Regions from separate parts of the Telluria sp. RB2R28 genome, predicted to be linked through region 2. Evidence: riboswitches for the same ligand, from Rfam matches in the RefSeq annotation. Region 2 holds a riboswitch; the other holds the start of a gene.
What was found. A riboswitch is a leader RNA that binds a small molecule or an ion and turns the genes downstream of it on or off. The one in region 2 is predicted to bind cobalamin.
Positions count from the first base shown of each region.

Region 1: linked by a shared signal. The riboswitch ahead of AC56LV_RS24310 (TonB-dependent receptor domain-containing protein) and the one ahead of AC56LV_RS00855 (TonB-dependent receptor) in region 2 are both predicted to bind cobalamin.

Region 1 covers NZ_JCASIK010000012.1:13,188-17,817, forward strand. Annotated here, with positions in the region: gene AC56LV_RS24305 (FecCD family ABC transporter permease) at 1-143, opposite strand, end outside; gene AC56LV_RS24310 (TonB-dependent receptor domain-containing protein) at 204-2,036, opposite strand; cobalamin riboswitch at 2,102-2,337, opposite strand; gene AC56LV_RS24315 (histidine phosphatase family protein) at 2,358-2,900, opposite strand; gene AC56LV_RS24320 (adenosylcobinamide-GDP ribazoletransferase) at 2,900-3,682, opposite strand; gene cobT (nicotinate-nucleotide--dimethylbenzimidazole phosphoribosyltransferase) at 3,679-4,630, opposite strand, start outside.
Region 2 covers NZ_JCASIK010000001.1:191,533-196,162, reverse strand. Annotated here, with positions in the region: gene AC56LV_RS00860 (thiol:disulfide interchange protein DsbA/DsbL) at 1-323, opposite strand, end outside; gene AC56LV_RS00855 (TonB-dependent receptor) at 474-2,432, opposite strand; cobalamin riboswitch at 2,501-2,739, opposite strand; gene ylqF (ribosome biogenesis GTPase YlqF) at 2,765-3,712, opposite strand; gene AC56LV_RS00845 (hypothetical protein) at 4,009-4,630, opposite strand, start outside.

The DNA of each region.
Region 1 (4,630 bases), on a different contig from region 2:
CGCAGGGCGTCGGGGATGTCGCTGAGCGGCACGCGGATGGAACCGGTCATGCCCGAGAACAGCAGGGTGGCGATGGCCAGGGCCAGCATGGCGCCGACGATGAGCGTGGCGCGTTGGCGTAATGACGGGACGGGTGCTTGCATGCGGGCCCTGATAGTTGATCGATGCCCGCGGCGCGTGCGCCGCGGGCGGAAAATGCCAGCTTAACGGATGCCGTAGCGCAGCGACGCGAACCAGGTGCGGCCGCTGGTGCCGTAGTTGCGCGCCACTTCGTAGTTCTTGTCCGTGACGTTGTTCACGCGCAGCAGCAAGGACCAGTCGGGCGTGAACTGATACGTGGTGTACAGGTTCAGCAAGCCGTAGCCACCCAGGCGGCTGGTATTGGGCGCGTTGTCGAAACGGTCACCCGACACGGTCAGCTCGGCGCCGCTCTTTAACTGGCCCATCACGTAGTCGGCCGCGAAGTTGGCGTGCTTCTTCGCGCGGCGCGCCAGCTGGCGGCCGGTGGTGTCGTCACGCGGATCCTGCCAATCGAGGCTGGCGCGCAGGTTCACGTCCATCAGGCGCGTGCTGCCGGCCAGCGAGAAGCCTTCGAGCGTGGCTTCGTTGACGTTGTAGGCGCAGCTGCGGTTGATACCGTCCGGGCATGGCGTGCTGGATACGATCATGTCGGTCAGGCGATTGTGGAAGTACGTGGCGTCGAGGTTGTAGCCGTTGCCGTCGTAGCGCAGGCCCACTTCACGGTTGCGGCCTTTTTCCGGCTTGTTCGTCTCCAGGCCGTAGTTCGGGAAGTACAACTCATTGAAAGTCGGGGCGCGGAAGCTCGTGCCGATGCTGGCGGTGGCGCGCAGACCGTTGCCGAACTCGTAGCCGTAGCCGGCGGCGCCGGTATTCTGGCTGCCGTAGACCGAGCGGTCCTGGCGCGCGCTGACATCGAACAGATGATTGGCGCGCTTGGCCGAATACGCCGCTGCATATGAATTGGTGATGCGCGTCTTGCGCATCGACGCGACCTCTTCTTTGCGGTGGTTGAACAGCAGCTGCAGCGTGTCCTGGCCAATGGCGACGTTGTTCTGCCAAGAGAATTCGTTCTGCTCGGTGTCGGCCTGGCTGGCGCCGCTGGCCGTGGCGTTGCTGAAGCTGCCCGACTTGTCTTCCGAACGCGCGTACTGCACGGTGCTACGCCAGTTCGGCAGGATCTGGTTGGTCATGAAGACGGCGGCGGTATTGAGGTCCGTGTCGCTGTGCACATCGTAGCTGCCGGAACCACTGGCATCGTACTGGCTGTACGTGCGGCTGGCCAGGAACTGGGCGCCGATCTCGTGACCCGGCGCGAGCGCCATCGACACACGACCATTGGCGTTGCGGCGACGATAGCCGTCTTCGTCGGCGTTGTAGCCCGACGCACCCGGCCGCGTGGACGAGAAGCCATCCGACTCTTCGTAGCCGGCGCCGAAGGCATAGCTGATGGCATTCGGGCCACCGCTGCTGCCGAAGATGCCTGCATCGCCCTGCAGCGTCGCGTTGCTGCCGGCGCCGAGCGAAGCGGTGACGACAGGTGCGCCTTCGCCCTTGCGGGTGAATATCTGGATCACGCCGCCGATGGCGTCGGCGCCGTACAACGTGCTCAGTGGCCCGTAGACGATTTCGATGCGGTCGATGGCGCCCAGCGGGATGGCATTCCAGCTGGCAGTGCCGGTAGTGCCGGAGGCGATGCGCACGCCGTCGAGCAGCACGACGATCTGGTTGGCGTTCGCGCCGCGCACGTAGACGCTGGTGGCCGTGCCGGCCGGGCCGTTGCGGGCGATCTCGATGCCGCGCTGGCGCTGCAGGATGTCGGCCACCGAGCCGGCGCCCGAGCGCGCGATTTCTTCGGCGTTGATGACGGTGGTGTCGGCGATCAGGTCTGCAGCGGGTTGCGGCGTGCGGGTGGCGGTGACGACGACGGTGTCAGCGACTTCGGCGATGGCGGTGGACGAGATGAGGGCGAGTGCGAGCGACACGGCGGCCGCTTGCCGGCTTACTGGAAAATTCATGAGTGGTTCTTATCAAAGGCATCCCGCCGACGTCCCCGTGGGCTGGATTCAAAGGATCGCGCTGTGCGCGTATCCACCTTTTGGCCGGTATCCGGGCTGACAAGTATGGCCGTCCGACCTTCCCATGCTCAGAAAAGCACAGTGGTATGAGGGGGCGGTTTGCCGCAGGGCCCGATGAAAGGCTGCAGCACTTGCTTACCGTTGCGGGGGCAGCACGCGTTGGCCCTGTGAAGGGCTTCGTGTTTCCCGTTTAACTGCGCCTGCGAACGCAGGTGCGAGCACCAAAACGCGCTCATTATAAGGTGGTTGAACCGGGCATTGTCATATTTCCAGCACCATGACTTCGCCATAGCCGATCTGGTGTGGTGTCGATGCCGCACGCAGCGCAGCATCCTCCAATGTACCGCCGCCGGACATGGCGTGCAGCAGGCGCATGGTGCCGGCGTGGCAGATCACGAGTGCTGCGGCGCACCCTGCGCGCTGGATGTCGGCCCGAAACGCGGCCACGCGCACGGCCACCTGCAGGACGTTTTCGCCGCCGCCGGGGCGGTAGTGGAGCAGGTCGGCGTTCCAGGCATCGATCTCGTCCCGGGCGATAGTGTCCCAGTGGCGCAGCTCCCAGGCGCCAAAGTCCATCTCGGCCAGGCGTGCGTCGAACGTGGGCGCGGTTGACAGCTGCTGCGCCAATACGGCGCTGCGTTGCAAAGGGCTGGCGTAGACCGGCATGGTGCCGGGCAGGCCTTGATTGGTCAGCGCCGCCAGCACGCGTGCGGTGTCTGTTGCTTGCGCTGGCAGGTCGGTGCGGCCGTAGCAGTGCCCGGCCGGCACGCCCGGTTTCGGGTGGCGTACGAGGTACAGGCGCATCAGGCCAGCGCGCCGCGCCCGAGCGTGGCCAGTACCGCGATATAGATGGCGACTTCGGCCAACTGCTGCACGGCGCCCAGGCAGTCGCCCGTATAGCCCTGCAGCCGGCGCGTGAATGTGCGGGCTAGCCAGCGCGTGGCCAGCAAGGCCGCGAACAGCGCCGCGCCAATCGCCGCCAGGTCGAGCAGGCCGACGGCGAGCAGCACGATCGCTGGCATCAGCACCGTGAGCGTTGCGATCCCGAATTCGTTGCTGCTCATGCGCACGGCCAGCGGCTTGGCCTTGCCTTCCGCGCGAGCATATTCCATCTGCCAGATCAGGGACGTGGCGGCCAGGCGCGAAAGCGGGTGGGCCAGCAGCAGGGCGCCGACAGCAGTCAAGGGCGGCAGCGTGGCGAGTGCGGCCAGCTTCGCGCCCAGCATGCAGACGATACCGATCGCGCCATACGCACCGACGCGCGAATCCTTCATGATCTCGAGAGCGCGCTCCTTCGTCATGCCGCCGCCCAGACCATCGCAGGTATCGGCAAAGCCGTCTTCGTGGAAAGCGCCGGTGAGGTAGATCGTCGCGGCCGTGGAAAGGACGGCGGCCACTGGCGCTGGCAGCCAGTGCGCGGCGATGACGTAGACGGCCGCGCCGATCGCGCCCACCACGACGCCGACCAGCGGGAAGTAGCGCGACGCGTGATTGAGCCAGGCCGGCTCGAAGCCGACCCAGTGCGGGATCGGGATCCGCGTGAAAAACTGCAGCGCAATGAAGAACAGGCGCAGTTGATGGATCATCCCGCGTGCTCGCCGAGTTGTCCCGAGACCTGGGCCGATGCGAAGGTCGCCATCTCGCTCAGGAAGTTGGCCGCCGCGTGCAGCAAGGGCAGAGCGAGTGCGCTGCCGGTGCCTTCACCCAGGCGCAGGCCCAGGTCGAGCAGCGGGCTGGCCCCGAGCTGATCGAGCAGCAGGGCGTGGCCATGCTCGCCCGAGCAGTGCGCGAACACGCAGTAGTCGAGGATCGCCGGTTGCAGGCGCGCGGCGACCAGCAGCGCGCTGGTGACAATGAAGCCGTCGATCAGCAGCACCTTGCGCAGGCTGGCTGCCTGCAGCATGGCGCCGGCCATCATCGCGATTTCGAAGCCGCCGAAGGTGGCGAGGACGTCGAGCGGTTCGCGCACGCTGGCGTGATGCGCGACGGCAGCAGCAACCACGCGTTCTTTATGGCTGATGCCATCAGGCGTCAGGCCGGTGCCGGCGCCGACGCAGGCAGCCGCCGGCTGGCCGGTCAGCTTGTGCATCAGGGCTGCCGCGGCGGTCGTGTTCCCGATGCCCATTTCGCCGAAGCCCACGACATTGCCGGGCAGGTCGCGCGCCAGGGCCATGCCATGTTCGAGGGCGGTGGCGCAGTCCTGCGCCGACATCGCCGGTGCGATGGCGAAGTTGTTCGTGCCGTTGGCGACTTTACGGTCGAGCAGACCAGCGCGCACGCCGAAGTCGTGATTCACGCCGGCGTCGATCACGCGCAGCGCGCAGCCATTCTGGCGCGCGAACACATTGATGGCCGCGCCGTTGGCGAGGAAGTTTTCGACCATCTGCCAGGTGACGTCCTGGGGATAGGCGGAAATGTCTTCGGCGACCACGCCATGGTCGGCTGCGAAAACGAGGATGGCAGGCTGGTCGATCGTCACCCGGGTTGTCTGCTGGATCAGGCCCAACTGGCAGGCGAGATCCTCGAGACGTCCC
Region 2 (4,630 bases):
TCCAGCTTGCCCATGGCGTCGAGCGTCAGGAACAGGCGTGCTTCCGGGTCGCTCGGACCCTGGAACGGCAGCGGGATGCGGCGCATCACGATGTTGTCGCCCTGCTTCTTGATCCATGCATTGAGCGTTGGCTCGAACGCATTGCAGGCGCCGCAGTGGTAGGCGAAGAATTCAACGACTTCGACCTTCTTGCCGACGGTCTGGGTCGGCTGCGGCGCGGCCAGCACGGTGTATTCGGAACCGACGCGTGGATCAGTCGGCGAAGCATTGGCGAAACCGGCAACCAGGGCGGCAGCAACGAGGGCAAAACGCAGAGTGCGCATAACATCCTTCCACATATATGATTGAGCGAACGATCGCGAGATTACCACTTTTTGCCGTTTCCCTGTCTGCAGGGCGCGATTTATTGCATTTGCTTACCGCTGAAACATGCATGCAAATACATCAGCCGTCCGCGCCCGGCAGAACATGGATCAGAAGTCGTAGCGCAGCGACACCTTCAGCTGGCGGCCATCGCTCGGGTAAATCCCGGCGCGGCAGCTGAACGCATAGCTGTAGTGCTGACGATCAAGCAGGTTCAGGCCCGACACCGACGCTTCCCATGGGCCAAAGCGGCGCGCATAGCGGGCGTCGACCGTGGTGTACGACGGCAGGCGGGCGTCGCAGCTGTTGGCAAAGTCGTCGCCGAAACGCTGGCTGGCCACCCACTGCGCGCCGACATCGGCGGTCTGGCCATTGCCTGGAGTCCAGGCCAGGCGCGTCGTCACGACGTGCTTGGGCACCAGCACCATCTCGCGGCCGGCGTTCGGACCATCGCGGAACTCGGATTGCACGTATTGCCAGGCACCCGTCAGGCGTAGGTTGTTCGCCAGCAGCGCCTGCCCTTCGACTTCGACACCCTGGCGCCGGGTGGGATCAAGGTTGGTGTTGATGCCAAAGCCGCCCGCCAGCGTCGGGTCGAAGAAGATTTCGTTCGTCAGGCGGTGCCGGAATACGCGAGCCGTGGCCTTGCGCGCATCGTTGCCGAAGGCGACGCCGAGCTCCAGGTCGCGCGAGGTTTGCGGTGCCAGCACATCCGTTGTGGCGCGGTACGAGTTTTCGTCGATATTGGCGATGCGGTAGCTGCGGCCGGCCTTGGCGAACATGGTCACTTCACGCGCGACGTCGACGCTGCCTTCGACCGTGAACGCATTGACCGACTGCCCGGTGTCTTCCGGGGCGGTGAAAGCGAGCGGGTCGGCGTAGTCCTTGTCGAAACGTTCATGGCGCGCGCCGACGGCCAGGCGCGCATTGTGCGGCGCGTTCCAGGTCAGTTCGTCGCGCACATAGATCGCCTTGGAATCCTGTTTCGCGTCGCCGGCCGAGAAGCTCGACGTCACTTGGCGATCCCAGCGGGTCAGGTCGATGCCGGTGACGAATTCATTGCGCTTGTCGCCAAGCGTGGCGGTGTGGCGCAGACGTGGCGAGAACTGGGTCTGCTCGGACTGGTAGCGCGAGGCCGATGGGAAGCCCGAGAACACATACGTCGAGCCAACATCGCGCTCGCGGTGCGACAGCTCGGCCGCCAGTTCGATGGCGCCAATGCGATGTTCGACGAAGGCGCTGACACGGTCGGTGTCGAGGGAGCCGAAGTCATCCGGCGTATTGCTCTGGGTCGGGATCGACTGGAACTGCGCGTCGGTCAGCGAACCCGGCAGGCGCGAGTTCGAGCGCGAGCTCTCGAAACGCAGGCCAGCGCGACCATTCGCGGCGTACGCATATTGCACGCCGCCGCTGAAGCTCGTCTGCTCGTACTTGTTATTGTCGCGGTAGTTGTCGGTGCGGCGGTCGGCCACGGCGGCGTCGAACGACCACGGGCCGGCGCCATGCGCGATCGAGGCGCGCAGGTCGAGCGCGTCGAAGCGTCCACCTTCCACGAACAGGGTGCCGCGCGTGCCGCTGCCTTGCGGACGGCGGGTGAAGATCTGGATCACGCCGCCGGTGGCGCCGTCGCCGTACAGCACGCTGCTGCCGCCACGGGTGATTTCGATGCGCTCGACCGTGTCGACCGGGATGCTCGAGAGCACCGTGCTGGCCAGCTCATTTTCATTCAGGCGCACGCCGTCGACCATCACCACCACGTTCTGCGCGCTGTTGGTGCCAAAACCCCGCAGGTCCAGGCTGAAGTCGGGCGAGCCGTCCAGGCTCTGGCGGCCGAAGACGCCGCCGATCTTGCGAATGGCGGCATTGACGTCGGCCACGCCGGCGCTGCGGATCTGCTCGGCGGTGATCACGGTGGCGCCGATTGGCGTGGCGGTGGCCGGGAAGCGGGACGCGGTGACGACGACCGGCGCCAGCGTTTCCTGCGCGGTGGCGAGGGTGGCGAAGGTGGACACGGCGAAGGCGCACGCCACGGCGAGGGGCGCGCGGCGCGCGGGAGCTGCAAAAGTCATGATGAATGTGTTCTCGGTAAAGGGCGCCCCGCTGCGTCCCCGCAGCCTGGCGTCGAAGGAAGCGCCTTGCGCTTCCACCTGTCCTGGCCGGTATCCGGGCTGGCAAGCGGACGCCCTCACCTTCCTGTCGTGCGGACAGTGGTTATCGAGATTGTCTGCCGCGGCGCAGGATGTGCGGACGCGGCGCTTGTTGACCGTTGCGGGGGCAGCACACTTCCAGGACGGCGCGCGGCGCAGCCCTGTCGTGTTTCCCGTTTAACTTCGCGCGCTGGAATGCGCGCGAGAGCACCAAAACGGCGCGATTATACCGTGTCGGCACGCGCCCTGTCGGGTCAGCTGCCGCGCTTGCCGCGCGACTGCTCTTCGAGCTTGGCAGCGAGCTTCTCGGCGGCCAGGCGGGCTTTCTCGGCCACTTCGGCCGCGTGCAGGGCCAGGCTGGCCGCGCGCGAATCCGGCGTTTCCAGGCTGATGCGGCCCAGGGCGCCCTGGCGGTAATCCTGCAGCAGCGAGTGCGCTGCCTTTTCGTAGTCGTACTCGCCGCCGCGCACACGGAAGCCCCGGCGCATCGCGACGCCTTCGATGACGCCCACACCATCCATGCCCTCGGTTTTCAGGCCATAGCGCGCGGTGAGCAGGTGCGGGTAGCGCTGCAGCAGCAGTTCGCCCAGGTATTCGGCCACTTCTTCTTCGACCAGCGCGTTGGTGCCAATGGCGTGGCTGGCTGCCAGCATCAGGCCGTCGGTGGCCATGGCGATCTTTGGCCACAGCATGCCGGGCGTGTCGACCAGGACCACGTTCTTGTTCAGGTACAGGCGCTGCTGGACCTTGGTCACGGCCGGCTCGTCGCCCACCTTGGCCACGCGTTTTTTCAGTAGCGCGTTCATCAACGTCGACTTGCCGACGTTGGGGATGCCCATGATCATGATGCGCAGCGGCTTCGTTGGCACGCCGCGGTGCGGCGCCAGCGACAGGGCCAGATCGGGGATGCGGGCGACGTCGGCCGGCTTCTTGGTCGTCATCGGGTAGGCCGTGACGCCGTCCTGCGCATCGTAATAGGCTTTCCAGGCAGCGGTGGCGACCGGATCGGCGAGGTCGATCTTGTTCAGGATCTTGAGACTGGGACGCTGGCGGAACTTGCGCAGCTGGTCCACCAGTGGGTTGCAGCTCGCCTCGGGCAGGCGTGCATCGAGGACTTCGATCACCAGATCGATGTTCTCCATCTGCTCGGCCGCTTCCTTCTTGGCCGCGTTCATGTGGCCCGGGAACCATTGTATCGACATGCTGTTGCTTTCTTTATCTTTCGTTCAGGGTGCTATTTTACGCTGGTGGCGCACGCGAGCGTGGTGAACCCGCCACACCCGGTCTTTCTCTTGCGCATGACGTTGAGCCGTTGCAACACTGTTGACATATTCGGCGTGCACACTGGCCCTTGGCCACGCACGGTGGCGGGCCGCCAGCGGAGACGACATATGCGCGCACGGGACAGACTGAAACGATCGATGGCACGCTGGTATGGCGTGGGCTTGCTGTGCTGCGCCATCGCGGTGTCCGCGCTGGTGGAGTTGCCGCTGGTGCCCTACTGAACCAGCCCCGGCCCGCTGCACGCAAGAGGCGGCAAGGTGGCCGCCGGATCGAACGCCGCCAAGCGCTCGCGCGCCGCCGCGCGGTCTTTCGCATACTCGGCCAGGTAGCGGCTGCGTTCCTCGCTCTGCCATTCGCTATTGGGCACACCCGATAGCGACAGCGTGCGGCTGACCAGCACGGGTCCCTCGCGGCGCGCTAGGAGCAGCCGGTCCGGGTCGGCATTCTCGCGCAACAAATAACCTTCGACATCGCGCAGCACCAGTGGCAACGCCGGCCCAGGATCGGTGTCGTGCAGCAGCTTGCCATGCACGCGCAACGCTACCGACTGCGTGCCCTGCCCCAATAGTTCGTTGAAGCTCGCCAGCGCGAACGGGCGGCCCAGCGCATCGTCGATGCGGCCACTGACCACGTAGCGGCCAGCCAGGCGCACATCGAGCGGCAGCATGAACTCGAGCGCGTCCGCGCCGATCGCTTCACGCGGCGCGCCCGCCCACACGGCAGGCAACTCGGGCGAATAAATCACGTCGAACAACACGACACCCGCACGGCCGGCCGCGCTGAAACGCACTTCGCTGCGGATGGTGCCGTGAAAGCCGGCCAGCGCGCCCGCCTGC